3 regions of the Pseudomonas sp. FBCC-B545 genome follow, and region 3 is predicted to be linked to each of the others. Evidence: riboswitches for the same ligand, from Rfam matches in the RefSeq annotation. Region 3 holds a riboswitch; each other region holds the start of a gene.

Region 1 (5,415 bases), 1.4 Mb from region 3:
CGCCGGCAGCAACCGCGAATGCCCGGTGCCCAGCAGCAGGCGCACCGCATGGGGAATCACCAGGCCGACAAAACCGATGGAGCCAACGATGGACACCATCACCGCCGTCACCAGCGCAGCGCAGGCCACCAGCACAAACTGCACGCGACGCACCGGGATGCCCAGGGACGCCGCCGAGTCGCTGCCGAAGGTAAAGGCATCCAATGCGCGACGATGCCACAGGCACACCGCCAGCCCAACGATCGCCACCGGCACCGCCAGCCACACCGACGGCCAGCGCACGCCGCTGAGGTTGCCCAGCAGCCAGAACATAATGCCGCGGGCTTGCTCGGAGCTGGCTGACTTGGTGATCAGGAACGCGGTCAAGGCATTGAACAATTGCGAGCCGGCGATGCCCGCGAGGATGATCTGCCCGGTGCCGCTGGACGAGCCACTGGCCCGCGCCAGCAGGATCACCAGCGCAAACGCTGCCATTGCCCCTACAAATGCCCCCGCCGACAGCGACACCAGCCCGCCGCCCACACCAATCAAGGCGACCAGGACCGCGCCGGTCGACGCGCCGGCACTGATGCCGAGCAAGTAAGGATCAGCCAGCGGGTTACGCAGCAACGATTGCAGGATCACGCCACAGGTCGCCAACCCCGCACCGCAGGCAGCGGCCACCAGGGCGCGGGTCAGGCGGTAGTTCCACACCACGCCTTCATCGATGGGGTCGAGCACGAAGCCCGCGGCCCACAGCTTGTTGGCGAGCACCTTGAGCACCACCTGTGGCGAGATGGCGGTCTCGCCGATGGCCACGCCGGCGAGCAGGGCGAGCAACAGCAGTGTGAGGGCGAGCAGGGTCCGTATCATTTCGGCAGGTCGTAGCCGTCGATGGCGGCGGCCAGTTGTTCCAGGCCATCGAAGGTGCGCAGGCTGGCCTGCAGCGCCAGGGCATCGAGGATGATGATGCGGTTGTTTTTCACCGCGTCCATGTTGCGGGTCACCGGGTCGTTGCGCAGGAAGGCGAGTTTCTTCTCGTGGTCGTCGGCGGGGTAGCGGCGCCGATCCATGCGTGCGATCACCAGGAACGTCGGGTTGGCCTTGGCAATGGTTTCCCAGCCGACGGCGGGCCATTCTTCATCGGACTGCACCACATTGCGCAGGCCGAGGGTTTGCAACATGAACTGCGGAATACCCTTGTGCCCGGCCACGTACGGATCGCTGGCCATTTCGGCGCTGGAGAACCACACCAGCGCGCTGGCTTGCTTCAAGCCTTTGCCTTGCGCGGTGGCGATGGACTTGGCCAGGCGCGCCTGTAGTTCGTCGTTGAGCTGCTGGCCGCGATCCTGGACGTCGAAAATCTGCGCCAGTTGGCGGATGCTTTTATAAATCGTGTCGATGCGGAACGGCTCCAGCCGCGTGCCGTCGGCACCTACCAGGTTGTCCTTGCCTTCGCAGTCCGAGGGCAGCAGGTAGGTGGGGATCTGCAGCTCATGGAATTGCTCGCGGGTGCCGACCACGCCTTGTGGCCCCACCACCCATTCCAGCTCGGCGGCCACCAGTTGCGGGCGCTTGGCGATCACCGCTTCGAAGCTCGGCTCGTTGTTGGCCAGGCGCTCGATGGTGGCGTCCTGTGCCTTGTACTGCGCCAACACGTTGTTGAACCACAGCGAAGTGCCAACCACTTTATCGCCCACGCCCAAGGCGTAGAGCATCTCGGTGGCGGCCTGGCCGATGGTTACGCTGCGTGCAGGCGCGTGCTGGAAGGTCAGGGTACTGCCGCAGTTTTCCAGGGTCAGCGGGTAATGGGTGGGCGTGGCCTGGGCCATTGCACAGGCACCCAAGCCTGCGATCAGGGCGGTAACGCGTGGCAGCATGGGGTGATCTCCGAGTGCAGCAGGGGCGGTACGGCTCGGAAATACAGCCTCGAACGCTGCCGATCGGGCAGGCAAGGATGTCCTTCCCGGACACCCCGCCGGTTAGTGGTTTTGCTGGGCCGGCAGGTCTCCTGACTGATGCGTCGTCGCCTCGCTCCCGCCTTCCCGGACAGGGTCCAGTGGCAGTGGGGAGCAGGCTCGGCACCTACAGTTGCGGGGGCAGTTTCGATTGACGTCGCGGGCGGCGTTTCGAATTCCCTATTAGTCCCATACGGGAACCGGCGGCGGTATGGTAAGCGATCACCCCCTGTAGGAGCGAGCTTGCTCGCGAAGGTCGTCAACGATAACGCGGGAAACCTGATACGCCGCAGCGCTCTCAGGTGCTTCGCGAGCAAGCTCGCTCCTACAATGGGCCGCTCTCAGAGTCGTATGTCTTGGGGGCCGCGGATCAGCGCTTCAATCCGCGTACCTGTCGCACGTTCTTCATTGCTGAACCCGTCATAGTCGGCCAGGTTGGCGAAGCGGATGCCGGTCAGTTGCTCGATCTGGATCACGCTGCGCTGGTAGGTGCGAAGCTGGCCGAACACCAGGTCGAGCTGCCCCAGCTCACGGCTTTGGTCGATCATGTAGGCGCTGGCGGAGGGTTTGCCATCGTCGCCGAGGTAGGCCACAACTTTCCAGAACGCCTTGGGGATTTTCACCCCACGATAAAGTCGGTCGTCATCGGCGAATACCGGGCCGGTAAACACCGTGGCCCGGGCTTTCCAGCGTTGGGTGTTGTCAAGAATGTAGTCTTCGAGTTCCAGCCAGGTCTTCTGGTTGAAGCCGCTCATTTGCGGCGAGCAGTTGGTGAAATGGAAGGTGTCGAAGTTGGCGGTGTTGGCCTCCTCGCCCCAGTTGGGGTCCTGGCGCCGCACCAGGTGGCCGCGGTCCAGGCCATTGCTGGCGTAGAGGTCTTCACCTACCTGCGCATCCAGGGGCAGGCGACCATCGTAGGCCCAAGTGTCGTTGCTGCGCGTGATGTCCACATGCTTTGAGCCGTCGATATTCACCCCCACGTAGAGCGCCAGTCGTCGGGAACGCGACATAGTGATGGAGAAATGCGTGTAGTCCAGGCGCTTGGGTTGCACGTCGCTCGACAGTGGCTCGCCGACCGTGGGCCATGGCACCACGAAGTCGCTGAGGAAATCATGGGCATAGCCATCGCGGTTTTTGAGGTCCTTGGCCGCGGTGACGCGCGGTGTCGCGGTTCTGGCTTCCAGCAGGGTGGGGCTGAGCGCGACCAATGGGCGCAGGTCGGAAAGCCTGGGGCGGTGGGAAAGGTCGATTTTGGCTGTGCGGGCGGGCATGGGCATGTTCCTTATGGGCCTCGGATAAACACCACTGCAACACAAACTCATGACAATTTGGCCCAGGTGGCGAACACAGGGCTATCCTGAAACCGCTACCGGACGTTCATCACACGCCAAAAAGGAGCCAGCTTATGTGTGTTCGCCAGCCGCGCAACCCGATTTTCTGTCTGATCCCACCCTATATGCTCGACCAGATCGCCCGCCACGGGGATAAAGCCCAACGGGAAGTCGCATTACGCACTCGCGCCAAGGACAGCACGTTCCGCTCGTTGCGCATGGTCGCGGTACCCGCCAAGGGCCCAGCCCGCATGGCGTTGGCCATGGGCGCCGAGAAACAGCGCTCGATCTACAGCGCTGAAAACACCGACAGCCTGCCTGGCAAGCTGATCCGCGGCGAAGGGCAACCGGCCAGTGGCGATGCCGCGGTGGACGAAGCCTATGAAGGCTTGGGCGCGACCTTCGATTTTTTCGACCAGGTATTCGACCGCAATTCCATCGACGATGCCGGCATGGCCCTGGACGCCACGGTGCACTTCGGCCAGGACTATAACAACGCGTTCTGGAATTCGACCCAGATGGTCTTCGGCGACGGTGACCAGCAGTTATTCAATCGCTTCACCGTGGCGCTCGACGTGATTGGCCATGAGTTGGCCCATGGCGTTACCGAGGATGAGGCCAAGCTGATGTACTTCAACCAGTCCGGCGCGTTGAACGAGTCGCTGTCCGACGTGTTCGGTTCACTGATCAAGCAGTATGCGTTGAAGCAAACCGCCGAGGAGGCTGATTGGTTGATCGGCAAAGGGTTGTTCACCAAGAAGATCAAGGGCACCGCTCTGCGCTCGATGAAAGCCCCAGGCACTGCGTTTGATGACAAGCTGCTGGGCAAGGACCCGCAGCCGGGTCACATGGATGATTTTGTACAGACATACGAGGACAATGGCGGGGTGCATATCAATTCCGGCATTCCCAACCACGCGTTCTATCAGGTGGCGACCAAGATTGGCGGGTTCGCCTGGGAGCGTGCAGGGCGCATCTGGTATGACGCACTGCGGGATGCGCGGCTGCGACCGAACTCGGGGTTCCTGCGTTTTGCGCGTATTACCTATGATGTGGCCGGGGGTCTTTACGGCGCGAACAAGGATGAACAGAAAGCGGTCAAGGAGGGGTGGAAAGCCGTGGGCATCAATGTTTGACCAGCCGCTTGGGCGGCGAGGAACAGCCATGCGAATCTCAATCAAGGAAAGCGGTGGGCCGGCGTTTTTTCCGGGGCTGGCCAAGCCGCGTACGGTAGAGCTGGAGAAGCTACCCGAGCCGGACCAGCAGGAATTGCGGCAACTGATCGAAGCTTCGGATTTTTTTCAGTTGCCACAAAGCACCGTGCCCGAAGCCGGTAACCCCGACCGAGTGCACTACACCCTGACAGTGGCGGAGGGCGAGCGTGAGCACACGGTCTGTGTGCTCGCGCCGGTGAAGTCGCAGGCGTTGGAAGGGTTGGTGCAATGCGTGCGACGGCACATCCGCAGTTGATGCACGACTGGGGTTGCTGCGCAGTCGCCCCTGTCTGGCTATTTGCGATCCAGCCACACTGTCTGCGCATTGCAGAACTCGCGTACGCCGAAGTGCGACAGCTCGCGGCCGAACCCGCTTTTCTTCACACCGCCAAACGCCACCCGAGGGTCTGACACGCTGAACGCGTTGACGAATATCCCGCCGGTGTCCAGTTGCTCGGCAATATCGCGGGCCTTGGCTGAGTCGGTGGTGAAGATGCTGGCGGTGAGGCCAAACTCGCTGTCATTGGCCAGGGCCACAGCATGCTCGGCATCGCGGGCGGTGATGATCGACGCCACGGGGCCGAACAGTTCCTGTCTGAACGAGGTCATCTGATCGGTGACGCCGGCCAGCACGGTCGGTTCGTAGTAATTGCCCGCGCCTGGGACTTTGTTGCCGCCCAGCAGCAGGGTCGCGCCTTCTTCCAGGGTCGCCTGGACCTGGCCGTGCAGTTCGTCGCGCAGGTCGAAGCGGGCCATGGGGCCGATATAGGTAGTGGTCAATGTCGGGTCGCCCATCACCAGGGCGCGGCTGGCCTCAAGGAATTTGGCAGTGAAGGCTTCTACCACCCCAGCTTCAATGATCAGGCGCTTGGCGGCGGCGCAGACTTGGCCGCTGTTCTGGAATCGGCCGATCACGGCCGCTTGCACAGCAGC
Region 2 (5,415 bases), 1.7 Mb from region 3:
CGCGACAGCGGCCGGCGCCTGCTGATCGCCGCATCGACTTCACCGCGCGAGCTGCCGGTGAAGCTGGCTGACCTCAAGTCTCGCCTGACCCTGGCGCTGATCTTCCAAATGCGCCCGTTGTCCGATGAGGACAAGTTACGTGCCCTGCAACTGCGTGCGTCCCGTCGCGGCCTGCACCTGACCGACGAAGTCGGGCACTTCATCCTTACCCGTGGCACCCGCAGCATGAGCGCGTTGTTCGATTTGCTCGAACAGCTCGACCAGGCGTCGTTGCAGGCGCAAAGGAAATTGACGATCCCTTTCCTGAAAGAAACCTTGGGTTGGTAAGTGGTTGATTTGCCATGGTTCGGCACTTTTCAGGCGCCAGAAAACCTGCGCTTGAGCCCAGCAGGCCACGCAGTAGCAGCGATAAATGGAATTACGGCTTAGATGTCATGGTCGAAATCAGAAGTCACATAGATCACGATTGAATTTGCAAATCGATGTGATAGAGGGCATAGTCTCGGCTTCTTTACACATCAGCCACGGTCGTGCCCATGCTAAATCGCTTCGCACCCCTCGTGCCTCTCGCACTCGTTACCCTGTTGTTTGGTTGCGCCTCCCACCCTCAGCAGGTGGTAGAGCAGCAGAAGCCACAACCACAGACTCAACAAAAATTCGTCGCCGCACAGTCTTCCACTGTTTATGAGGAAGAGTTGGCCACTGAAAAGGAACTGGCCGATTTCTCCGGCAGCAAGCCTTACCAGCTGCCTTTGCTGGCCGACAGTATCCTTGAGCGCGGCAAGTCCCTGATCGGTACACGTTACCGTTTTGGCGGTACCTCTGAAGCTGGTTTCGACTGCAGCGGCTTCATCGGCTACCTGTTTCGTGAAGAAGCCGGCATGAATCTGCCTCGCTCGACGCGCGAAATGATCAACGTGGATGCACCGTTGGTCGCACGCAACAACCTCAAGCCGGGCGATCTGCTTTTCTTTAGTACCAGTGGTCGTGGGCGTGTCAGCCACGCCGGTATCTACTTGGGCGATAACCAGTTTATTCACTCCAGCAGCCGCCGCAGTGGTGGTGTCCGGGTCGATAACCTGGGTGACAGCTACTGGAGCAAAACCTTCATCGAAGCCAAGCGCGCACTAGCAATGGCCCCGACTACGGTTACCGCTAGTAAGTAAAGTTAAAGTGATACTTGAAGTTTGACGTGTAAGCGCTAGAATCCCTGGACATTGTTGTCATCCGTTCGCGCGAGCTTTGCTTGCGCGTTCTGGTTTTCAACGTTCGGCAGCGAAAGCCGCATCCAGACCAGGATTGTTCTGCACATGTCGACCTCGGCCCGCCTGATTCTTATTGTTTGCGTCGCGCTGCTCAGCGCCTGCGCGAGCCGCCCACCGCCGCCCGCGCCTGTAGCGGTCAAGCCCAAGCCGGTGTTCAACTACGCCACCCAAAATTTCTCGCCTGCTGCCGAAGATGTGCTCTTCCGCGCCTTGGGCCTGGTTGGCACGCCCTACCGCTGGGGCGGCAACACGCCGGACTCGGGCTTTGATTGCAGCGGCCTGATTGGCTTTGTATTCCGCGACGCCGCCGGTATCTCCCTGCCGCGCACTACCCGCGAATTGATCGTGATGCGTGCCCAGGACGTCAGCGAGCAGAACCTGCAAACCGGTGATCTGCTGTTCTTCGCCACAGGTGGTGGTTCGCGGGTCAGCCATGCAGGGATTTATGTCGGGGAAGGGCGCTTTGTGCATGCGCCGCAAACCGGCGGTACGGTGAAGCTCGATACGCTATCCAAAGCGTATTGGCAGAATGCCTATCTGAGCGCAAAGCGAGTGCTGCCCGGGAATCTGGCACGCAACCCTTAAGTCGTACATAGATCCAAATGTGGGAGGGGGCTTGCTCCCGATAGCGGTGTAACCGTCAGCACATACTCAGCTGACAGGCCGCTATCGGGAGCAAGTCGAATCGTCGCACCGCCCCTCCCACATTGTTTTTGTGGTGTTTTTGAGATGGGTTACTTGGCTGCCGAAACCCGCCAAACCTTATTCCCCACATCATCGGCCACCAACAAATCCCCCTGCTGATCAATCACCACGCCGACCGGCCGACCCATGGCTTTCTCATCGCTGTTGAGAAACCCCGTCAGCACATCCACCGGCTGTCCTTTTGGCTGGCCCCCTTCAAACGGCACGAAAATCACCTTGTAGCCACTGTGCGGCTTGCGATTCCATGAGCCATGCTGACCGATAAACGCGCCGTTGCTGAACTGCGCGGGCAGTTTATTGCCCTCGGCGAATGTCAGCCCCAGTGAGGCGGTATGAGGGCCTACCGCGTAGTCCGGTGCGATGGCCTTGGCGACCTGATCAGGGTTTTGCGGCGTGACACGCACATCCACATGCTGGCCGTAATAGCTGAAGGGCCAGCCATAAAACCCGCCATCCTTGACTGAGGTGATGTAGTCGGGCACCAGGTCACTGCCGATTTCATCGCGTTCATTGACTGCCGTCCACAGCTTGCCACTCTGCGGTTCCCAGGCCATGCCGTTAGGGTTGCGCAGCCCGGAGGCGAAAATGCGGTGCTTGCCGGTGGCGCGGTCGACTTCCCAGATCGCGGCGCGTCCCTGCTCTGCCTCCAGGCCGTTTTCGGCGACGTTGCTGTTGGAGCCGACGCTCACATACAGCTTGCTGCCATCCTTGCTGGCCACCACGTTTTTCGTCCAGTGGTGGTTCAAAGGCCCGCCCGGTAAGTCCACGACCCTAGTGCCCTGGGCTTTGATCGCGGTTTCGCCCGGCTGATAGGGGAAGCGCAGCAACTTATCCGAGTCCGCCACATACAGGTCGTTGCCGACCAGTGTCATGCCAAAGGGCGAATTGAGATTCTCCAGGAACACCGTGCGGGTTTCGGCCACACCATCGTGATCGGCATCGCGCAGCAACGTAATGCGGTTCGGGCTCGGCACGCCGGCACCGGCACGGCCCATGACTTTTTCCATTACCCAGCCACGCACCCCTTTGGAATCGTCCGGCTTGGGTGGTGCATTGGTCTCGGCCACCAGCACGTCGCCGTTGGGCAGCACGTAGAGCCAGCGCGGGTGATCCAGGCCCTCGGCGAACGCGGCAACCTGAGTGCCGGCAGCGGCGGTGGGTTTGGCGCCCTCCGGCCAGCCAATGGCCGGGGCGATATTGACGGTGGGGACCAGGGTCTTGTTCGGCTCCGGCAGCTTGGGCGCAGGCCCGGTGCCGTCGGAGACCTGCAAGGTAGAGCTTTCACCGCAGGCGGTGAGGCCACCGGCGAGCATGATCAGTAAGGCGAGTCGGGTTTTATGCATGGTTTTCTCCTTGATACCTGTAAGGGTAGAGAAGCAGGGTGTACGGATGGTTCAAGTACCAGGCCAGCTTTAATTGACGCTCCACCCCCAACCCACTAACCTTCGCGGCTTGTTCCAGGTGCTCTGTGGCGTGCGCGTCGGCAGAGTGAAACAGGGAAGCCGGTGAGTGAGCGCACTTGTACACAGTGTTGCCGCGATTCCGGCGCTGCCCCCGCAACGGTAAATGAGTCAAGACGGTGCTGTTTGCCACTGTATCGCCCGCGATATGGGAAGGCGCGCCCTCGGCTGCTTCGATAAGACGCGCCACTCATGAGTCCGGAGACCGGCCTTGAACATTCAACAGCATCACGGTGGGCGATGCTTGGCTGTCTGTTTTTTCTTTTTTCCTGCCCGCCGTTTTTTGTCCAGCCCCAACGGAGAGCTGCCATGACCGATTCCCCCGACCGCGACGAACGCCACTTGGCGCGCATGCTGCGCAAAAAAGCCGTGATCGACGAGCGCATCGCCAATTCACCGAATGAGTGCGGCCTGTTGCTGGTATTGACCGGCAATGGCAAAGGCAAGAGCAGCTCGGCCTTCGGCATGCTGGCCCGCGCCATGGGCCATGGCATGCAGTGCGGTGTGGTGCAGTTCATCAAAGGCCGCAACAGCACTGGCGAAGAGCTGTTCTTCCGACGCTTTCCCGAGCAGGTGCGCTTCCATGTGATGGGCGAAGGCTTCACTTGGGAAACCCAGGACCGCCAGCGCGACATTGCCGCCGCCGAGGCGGCCTGGGCCGTGTCCCGTGCGATGTTGCAAGACGCCTCTATCGGCCTGGTGGTGCTGGACGAGCTGAACATTGCCCTCAAGCACGGCTATCTGGACCTGGACCAGGTACTCAGCGACCTGCAATCGCGCCCGCCGATGCAGCATGTGGTGGTCACGGGCCGCGGCGCCAAGCCCGAACTGATTGAAATGGCCGACACCGTCACCGAAATGGGCATGCTCAAGCACGCGTTCCAGGCCGGTATCAAGGCCCAGAAAGGCGTCGAACTTTGAATCAGCCTCGTCATTGCCCGGCCGTATTGATCGCCGCTCCGGCGTCCGGCCAGGGCAAAACCACCGTCACCGCCGCGCTGGCGCGTTTGCATCGCAACCTGGGACGCAAGGTACGCGTGTTCAAATGCGGGCCGGACTTTCTCGACCCGATGATCCACGAGCGCGCCAGCGGTGCGCCGGTGTATCAACTGGACATGTGGATGGTCGGTGAGCAGGAAAGTCGCCGTCTGCTCTGGGAAGCGGCAGGGGAGGCCGACCTGATCCTGATTGAAGGCGTGATGGGCTTGTTCGACGGCACGCCCTCCAGCGCCGACCTGGCGCGGCACTTCGGCGTGCCGGTACTGGGCGTGATCGATGGCACCGCCATGGCCCAGACCTTTGGCGCCCTGGCCCTGGGCCTGGCACGTTATCAACCCGACCTGCCGTTTGCTGGCGTGCTGGCCAACCGCGTCGGTACTTTGCGTCATGCCCAGTTGCTCGAAGGCAGCCTCACCGAGGGCTTGCGCTGGTACGGCGCGTTGTCCCGAGAGACCGGCATCGAATTGCCCAGCCGCCACCTGGGCCTGGTGCAAGCCAGTGAATTGAATGACCTCGATGTGCGCCTGGACGCCGCCGCCCAGGCCTTGGGCAGCAGTTGTGAAGTGGCCCTGCCGCCGCCCGTGACCTTTGCCGCGCCCGCAGTGATCGAGGCCGAGCCGTTGCTCGCCGGCGTGCGCATCGCCGTGGCCCGTGACGAAGCCTTTGCCTTTACCTACGGCGCCAGCCTTGACCTGTTACGGGTGATGGGCGCTGAGCTGAGCTTTTTCTCACCGATCCATGATCGCCAATTGCCGGAAGCTGACAGTCTGTATCTGCCCGGCGGGTATCCGGAATTGCACCACCAGGCCCTGTCGGCCAATGTCCCGATGCTGGAGGCCATCCGTGCGCATCACGCCGCCGGTAAACCGCTGCTTGCTGAATGTGGCGGCATGCTCTACCTGCTCGATTCGCTCACCGATGTGCACGGTTCTCGTGCTGAACTGGTGGGCCTGCTACAGGGCGATGCGGTGATGCAAAAGAAACTT
Region 3 (5,415 bases):
ACTACTCCCTAGCCGCTGGCATGCTGCTTCTTTTTTAGGAATAGGCCCACTTAACCGGAACATTACTAATGATGTCGGGTGTATTTATCGGACCGTGGCTTTTGAGAAAAAAGTCAAAACGGCCGTTGCCCGTCAGATCAATAGCCAACCTCGACTGGTTGGTGTGGCGGTTGTAACCCAGAACAGCTTGACCAGGTTCGCCCGATAGCCGCCTTACAAACGTCAAGGCGCCAATACCGGCGTTTTTCAACAAGACCGAAATGTCGATTTTGTCGGTGCCACTCTCAAAGTCCATGATCAGGTCAGGATTTTCCAACGTGGAATCGCTGGCGTGGTCATAAGCAAAGGTATCCGCCCCCCCTGCCCCCCTCAGCCAATCGGCGCCCGCTGCCCCCTTGAGCACATTGTCCGCATCGTTCCCGATGATCGCATCATGACCAGAACCGCCGATTGCGTTTTCAACCGTAACGCCTTTGGCAATAGAAACATTCCCCCGTAACCCTCCAACATCGGAATAGGATTCAGCGTTGAGGTTGACGGTCTGGTTTTGGCGATATCTGGAAAAATCCAATGTGTCGTTACCTCCACCGTCCCACACGCAGAATAATGCCGTATTCCTGGGATGATCGAGTTGATAATAGTCTCGACCCGAATTGGAGTTAAAACCGTAGGTGGTGTCTGAATTACGTGTTCTATAGTTGGCACCATATACCCGCTGGGCAGCAGCAATATCACCCATCAATGGTGCAGCAGAGTACCTTCCCTTAAGGTTCTGACCACTTAAGTTGGCATCGAAGTAGCTCATGACAGTATGGCCACGAGTATCCTGGGCATAGACGGCGTCGCGATAGTAACTGGGGTAGGTGGAATCGCCGCTATTGTCATAGTCCGCTGGATGCAAAAGCCCCAGTCCATGCCCTATTTCATGGGTAAGCGTATATCGGCCGTGATTGTTAAGTGCAGGCGCAGCATTCGTGCCAAAACGGGGATTCATGAGGACTTTACCGTCTCCACCTGGCAATTGGGCGAATGCAACCCGGGGCACCTCACTGTTGGAAAAAGCCAGGTGCCCTTCCCCACGGCCAGTACGCTCTTCGAAAGACACGTTCGCCACATCGGCCCAGGACTGCATGGACAGTCTGGCCTGGCTTTTCTGGGTGGCATTGAACGCAGTCTCCCCTTGTCCGTGGGTATCGAATGTATAGGAGACTTGCGTGACGCCATCACCATTGCTGTCATTCCATTTCCGGCCGTCCCGGGTGAGGTGCTGGGCGATCTGGTCCACGGTAAAAACCGGCTTATCAAGACCCGGTATTGGCCTCAAATGCGGGTCGAACTTACGCAACGTGGGATCGGAAGAGCTGTTTTGTTGAGCCTCTACGGACGGGTTATAGGAGCGTTGCACGCTGTTGGTTATCTGCACAATGGGCACCATCAATTTTGACTATTCAAGGGAGACAAAACCACAACCACGAGCATCAGTAGGGAGAAACGCAAAAAGCGTTCCCGGACAGCTTGCCCAACGATTCAACGCCTGCATCACTCTAAATAACCAAGCTACGAATGGAGCATTAGTTCACTGAACATACCGCCTCAACAACCTATTGAAAAGTAAGTAAAAGCCCGAACAACCCACTTACACCCATACAATATATTTTTATATTTCGGCAACAGAAAGAATAACCTTTCTTCCTTTTGAAACATGTAAAAGCTCATGTTCCGCTGCATTCGCTAACGACAAGTAAATAAAGATTGTGGACGCGTACAGGGCCACCTCTCTCGTTGCCTTGGCAGCGCATTCCGCCATTTGACGTAATCGCTCGCCGCATGCTCTCCTACACATCTTGTTTCGGGTGCCCTTCACAGGGTGAAACGGGAAACCGGTGCGCCATAGACCTATGGCAAGTCCGGTGCTGCCCCCGCAACGGTAAGCGAGCGAAGCGTCAAATCCACTGTGCTGTGCATGGGAAGGAGACGCTTATCAGGTGGAACTCTTCCAAGAGCCGCCCCTCGCAAGCCCGGAGACCGGCCCGAAAAAATCAGATAACAAACCCGCGGTGGGCGGGCGCTGTTCAAAACCCTGCGTGCCCTGGCTCGCGTGGTTTGCATGCGCTCGTTTCACCCTGACACCTGATAGGGACGCGCCATGTCGATCACCACCAGCACCTCGCACTCCGCCAGCAGCACTGCCACCTTGAGCCAACGCCTGACCGCCGCAATCGGTGCGTCGATCCTTGGCGCGTGCCTGGTGTATTTCGCCGGTTTCTCCCATATCGAGGCGGTGCACAACGCGGCCCACGATACCCGCCACAGCGCTGCGTTTCCGTGCCACTGAGAGCTGCCGACATGATCAAACGCATTGCCCGGACCGCAGGGTTCACCGGCTTGTTCGCCGCCCTGCTGCTGACCCTGCTGCAAAGCTTGTGGGTTGCACCGTTGATTTTGCAGGCGGAGACCTATGAAAAGCCGCCGGCAACCACCGAAGTCACCCATGAGCATGCCAGCGCCGCTGCGCACACCCACGACGCCGAAGCCTGGGAGCCGGAAGATGGCTGGCAGCGGGTGCTCTCCACCACCGGTGGCAACCTGGTGGTTGCCGTTGGATTTGCACTGATGCTCGCCGGCCTGTACACCCTGCGTGCACCGACCCGCACCGGCCATGGCTTGCTGTGGGGCCTGGCGGGTTACGCGACCTTCGTGCTGGCGCCCACCCTGGGCCTGCCACCGGAATTGCCGGGTACGGCAGCGGCTGACCTGGCGCTGCGCCAGAGCTGGTGGATCGGCACCGCCGCCGCTACCGCCGCCGGTATTGCGCTAATCGTGTTCGGCCGCAACTGGCTGTTGAAAGTGCTGGGCGTGGCGATCCTTGCCGTGCCCCACGTAATCGGCGCACCGCAGCCGCAGGTGCACTCGATGCTGGCCCCGGAGGCTCTCGAGGCACAATTCCAGATTGCCTCGCAATTGACCAACGTGGCGTTCTGGCTGGCCCTTGGCCTGATCAGCGCCTGGTTATTCCGCCGCCACCGCGACGATCGATACTCGGCATGATCCTGGTGGTCGGCCTGGGGTGCCAGCGCGGTTGTGATGTTCACGCCCTTCTGGACCTGTTTGACGCCGCCCTCGCCGAGCGCGGCATTGAACGCCAGCGTATCACCGCCCTGGCCAGCCTTGATCGCAAGCAGGATGAGCCCGGTTTATTGGCCCTCGCTCACCAGCTGGGCCTACCGCTACAGTGCTTCAATGCCGAACAACTGGCCGGTTATGAACAGCGCTTGAGCCATAAGTCAGCGGTCGCTTTTGCCCATGTCGGCTGTTATGGCGTGGCCGAAAGCGCTGCCCTGGCCATGGCCGAACACCTCTCTGGCAACCCTGCCCGTCTGCTGATTACCCGCAGGAAAACCAACCAGGCCACCTTTGCATTAGCCTGCGCCGGTTAAAATCCCGATAATTGCCGTTATCGATCATGAATAATCTTCATGCTCACCCGTTTTCAACAGGAATTTCCCATGACCGTCTACTTCATCGGCGCAGGCCCCGGCGACCCGGAACTGATCACCGTCAAGGGCCAGCGGCTGATCCGCAGTTGCCCGGTGATCATCTACGCCGGCTCGCTGGTGCCCGCGGCGGTGCTGGAGGGCCATCAGGCGCAACAGCTGGTCAACAGCGCCGAACTGCACCTGGAGCAGATCATCGACTTGATCAAGACCGCCCATGGACAAGGCCAGGATGTGGCACGCGTGCACTCCGGCGACCCAAGCCTGTATGGGGCGATTGGCGAGCAGATCCGTCACTTGCGTGAGCTGGGCATTCCCTTCCAGATCATTCCCGGGGTCACGGCCATAGCCGCTTGCGCGGCGCTGCTGGAAACCGAGCTGACCCTGCCGGACATTGCCCAGAGCGTGATCCTGACCCGCTATGCCGATAAAACCAGCATGCCTGCCGGCGAGAATTTCGACAGCCTGGCCCGGCACGGCACGACCATGGCGATTCACCTGGGGGTCAATCATCTGGAGAAGATCGTCGCCGAGTTACTGCCGCACTATGGCGCCGATTGCCCGATAGCCGTGGTACACCGTGCAACCTGGCCGGATCAGGATTGGGCGGTGGGCACCTTGGCGGATATTGCCGAAAAGGTCGCGGCCAAGGGGTTCCGGCGTACGGCGTTGATTGTGGTGGGCCGGGTGCTGGCCAATGACACTTTCAGCGAGTCGTCACTGTATCGGGCGGGACATGCGCACCTGTACAGACCTTGATTTTTTACTTCACAAAATCAAACCAACCCGTTGATTTAAATGAATAAACATAGAACAGAATGTGGGAGGGGGCTTGCCCCCGATGGCGGCCTTAGAGCCGACCGGGGTCTTGGTTTTAGACCGAGTACATATCCATTGTTTAGGTAACGGCGACTATTGGTTCCGCTCTTACAGCGGGTCACTTTTGAAAAGAGCCCAAAAGTAACCAAAAGGCTCTTGCCCCACCACTCGGCACCTCGCCTAGGCTCGGTGTGCCCGTAATCCGACATGGATTTGGGGGGCCGCCGCCACGCGCCATCCATGGCGCGGGGCGGCTAAACCGGCATCCCTGCCGGTTTACCCCCCAAATCCCTGTCGAATTCCGGCCAGCGTGGTTTAACGGGGCGCCCAAGATCAAAAGCAAGATCAAGAGCGGCTCGCTGCGCATCGTGGTTACCGTTGGCTGTTCCACAGTTGTGTAGATACCCATGGCTATCGCGGGCAAGCCCCTCCAACACTTAATCCTTATTATTAGATAGATATCATAAGCCAATGAATTTTAAGCAAAAAAAACGGCGCTCACGGGGCGCCGTTTTTTCTTCGCAGTGAACACCTTACTCAGTAGTAGGCATTTTCTTTCTGCGTGTGGTCAGTCACATCACGTACGCCCTTGAGCTCCGGAATGCGCTCAAGCAAAGTGCGCTCGATGCCTTCACGCAGGGTCACGTCTGCCTGGCCGCAGCCCTGGCAGCCGCCGCCGAATTTCAATACGGCGATGCCGTCATCCACTACGTCGATCAAGCTCACCTGGCCGCCATGGCTGGCCAGCCCTGGGTTGATCTCGGTTTGCAGGTAGTAGTTGATGCGCTCGTTGACCGGGCTATCAGCGTTGACGTTCGGCACCTTGGCGTTGGGGGCCTTGATGGTCAACTGGCCGCCCATGCGATCGGTGGCGTAGTCGACCACGGCGTCATCGAGGAAGGCTTCGCTGAAGGCATCGATGTAGGCGGTGAAGCTTTTCAGCCCAAGGGCGGTGTCTTCAGGTTTCTCTTCACCCGGCTTGCAGTAGGCGATGCACGTCTCGGCGTACTGGGTACCGGGCTGGGTGATAAAGACGCGGATACCAATACCCGGGGTGTTCTGCTTGGACAGCAGGTCAGCCAGGTAATCATGGGCGGCGTCG

Evidence for each region. A riboswitch is a leader RNA that binds a small molecule or an ion and turns the genes downstream of it on or off. The one in region 3 is predicted to bind cobalamin.
Region 1: it holds a riboswitch for cobalamin, as region 3 does, so the genes downstream of both, NMB39_RS09785 (ABC transporter substrate-binding protein) here and NMB39_RS16285 (CbtB domain-containing protein) in region 3, are expected to answer to the same signal.
Region 2: it holds a riboswitch for cobalamin, as region 3 does, so the genes downstream of both, cobO (cob(I)yrinic acid a,c-diamide adenosyltransferase) here and NMB39_RS16285 (CbtB domain-containing protein) in region 3, are expected to answer to the same signal.

What each region holds. Positions count from the first base shown of each region.
Region 1 covers NZ_CP101441.1:2,107,798-2,113,212, forward strand. Annotated here, with positions in the region: gene NMB39_RS09780 (FecCD family ABC transporter permease) at 1-852, opposite strand, end outside; gene NMB39_RS09785 (ABC transporter substrate-binding protein) at 849-1,859, opposite strand; cobalamin riboswitch at 1,964-2,157, opposite strand; partial or broken gene NMB39_RS09790 (outer membrane lipoprotein carrier protein LolA) at 2,181-2,270, shown strand; gene NMB39_RS09795 (DNA/RNA non-specific endonuclease) at 2,279-3,208, opposite strand; gene NMB39_RS09800 (M4 family metallopeptidase) at 3,343-4,404, shown strand; gene NMB39_RS09805 (protealysin inhibitor emfourin) at 4,433-4,738, shown strand; gene NMB39_RS09810 (aldehyde dehydrogenase family protein) at 4,777-5,415, opposite strand, start outside.
Region 2 covers NZ_CP101441.1:1,788,711-1,794,125, forward strand. Annotated here, with positions in the region: gene hda (DnaA regulatory inactivator Hda) at 1-327, shown strand, start outside; gene NMB39_RS08345 (C40 family peptidase) at 537-1,166, shown strand; gene NMB39_RS08350 (C40 family peptidase) at 1,311-1,850, shown strand; gene NMB39_RS08355 (PQQ-dependent sugar dehydrogenase) at 2,000-3,313, opposite strand; cobalamin riboswitch at 3,413-3,658, shown strand; gene cobO (cob(I)yrinic acid a,c-diamide adenosyltransferase) at 3,740-4,351, shown strand; gene NMB39_RS08365 (cobyrinic acid a,c-diamide synthase CobB) at 4,348-5,415, shown strand, end outside.
Region 3 covers NZ_CP101441.1:3,498,686-3,504,100, forward strand. Annotated here, with positions in the region: gene NMB39_RS16280 (M10 family metallopeptidase C-terminal domain-containing protein) at 35-1,423, opposite strand; cobalamin riboswitch at 1,835-2,048, shown strand; gene NMB39_RS16285 (CbtB domain-containing protein) at 2,147-2,335, shown strand; gene NMB39_RS16290 (CbtA family protein) at 2,347-3,048, shown strand; gene NMB39_RS16295 (cobalamin biosynthesis protein) at 3,045-3,437, shown strand; gene cobM (precorrin-4 C(11)-methyltransferase) at 3,507-4,253, shown strand; gene nfuA (Fe-S biogenesis protein NfuA) at 4,851-5,415, opposite strand, start outside.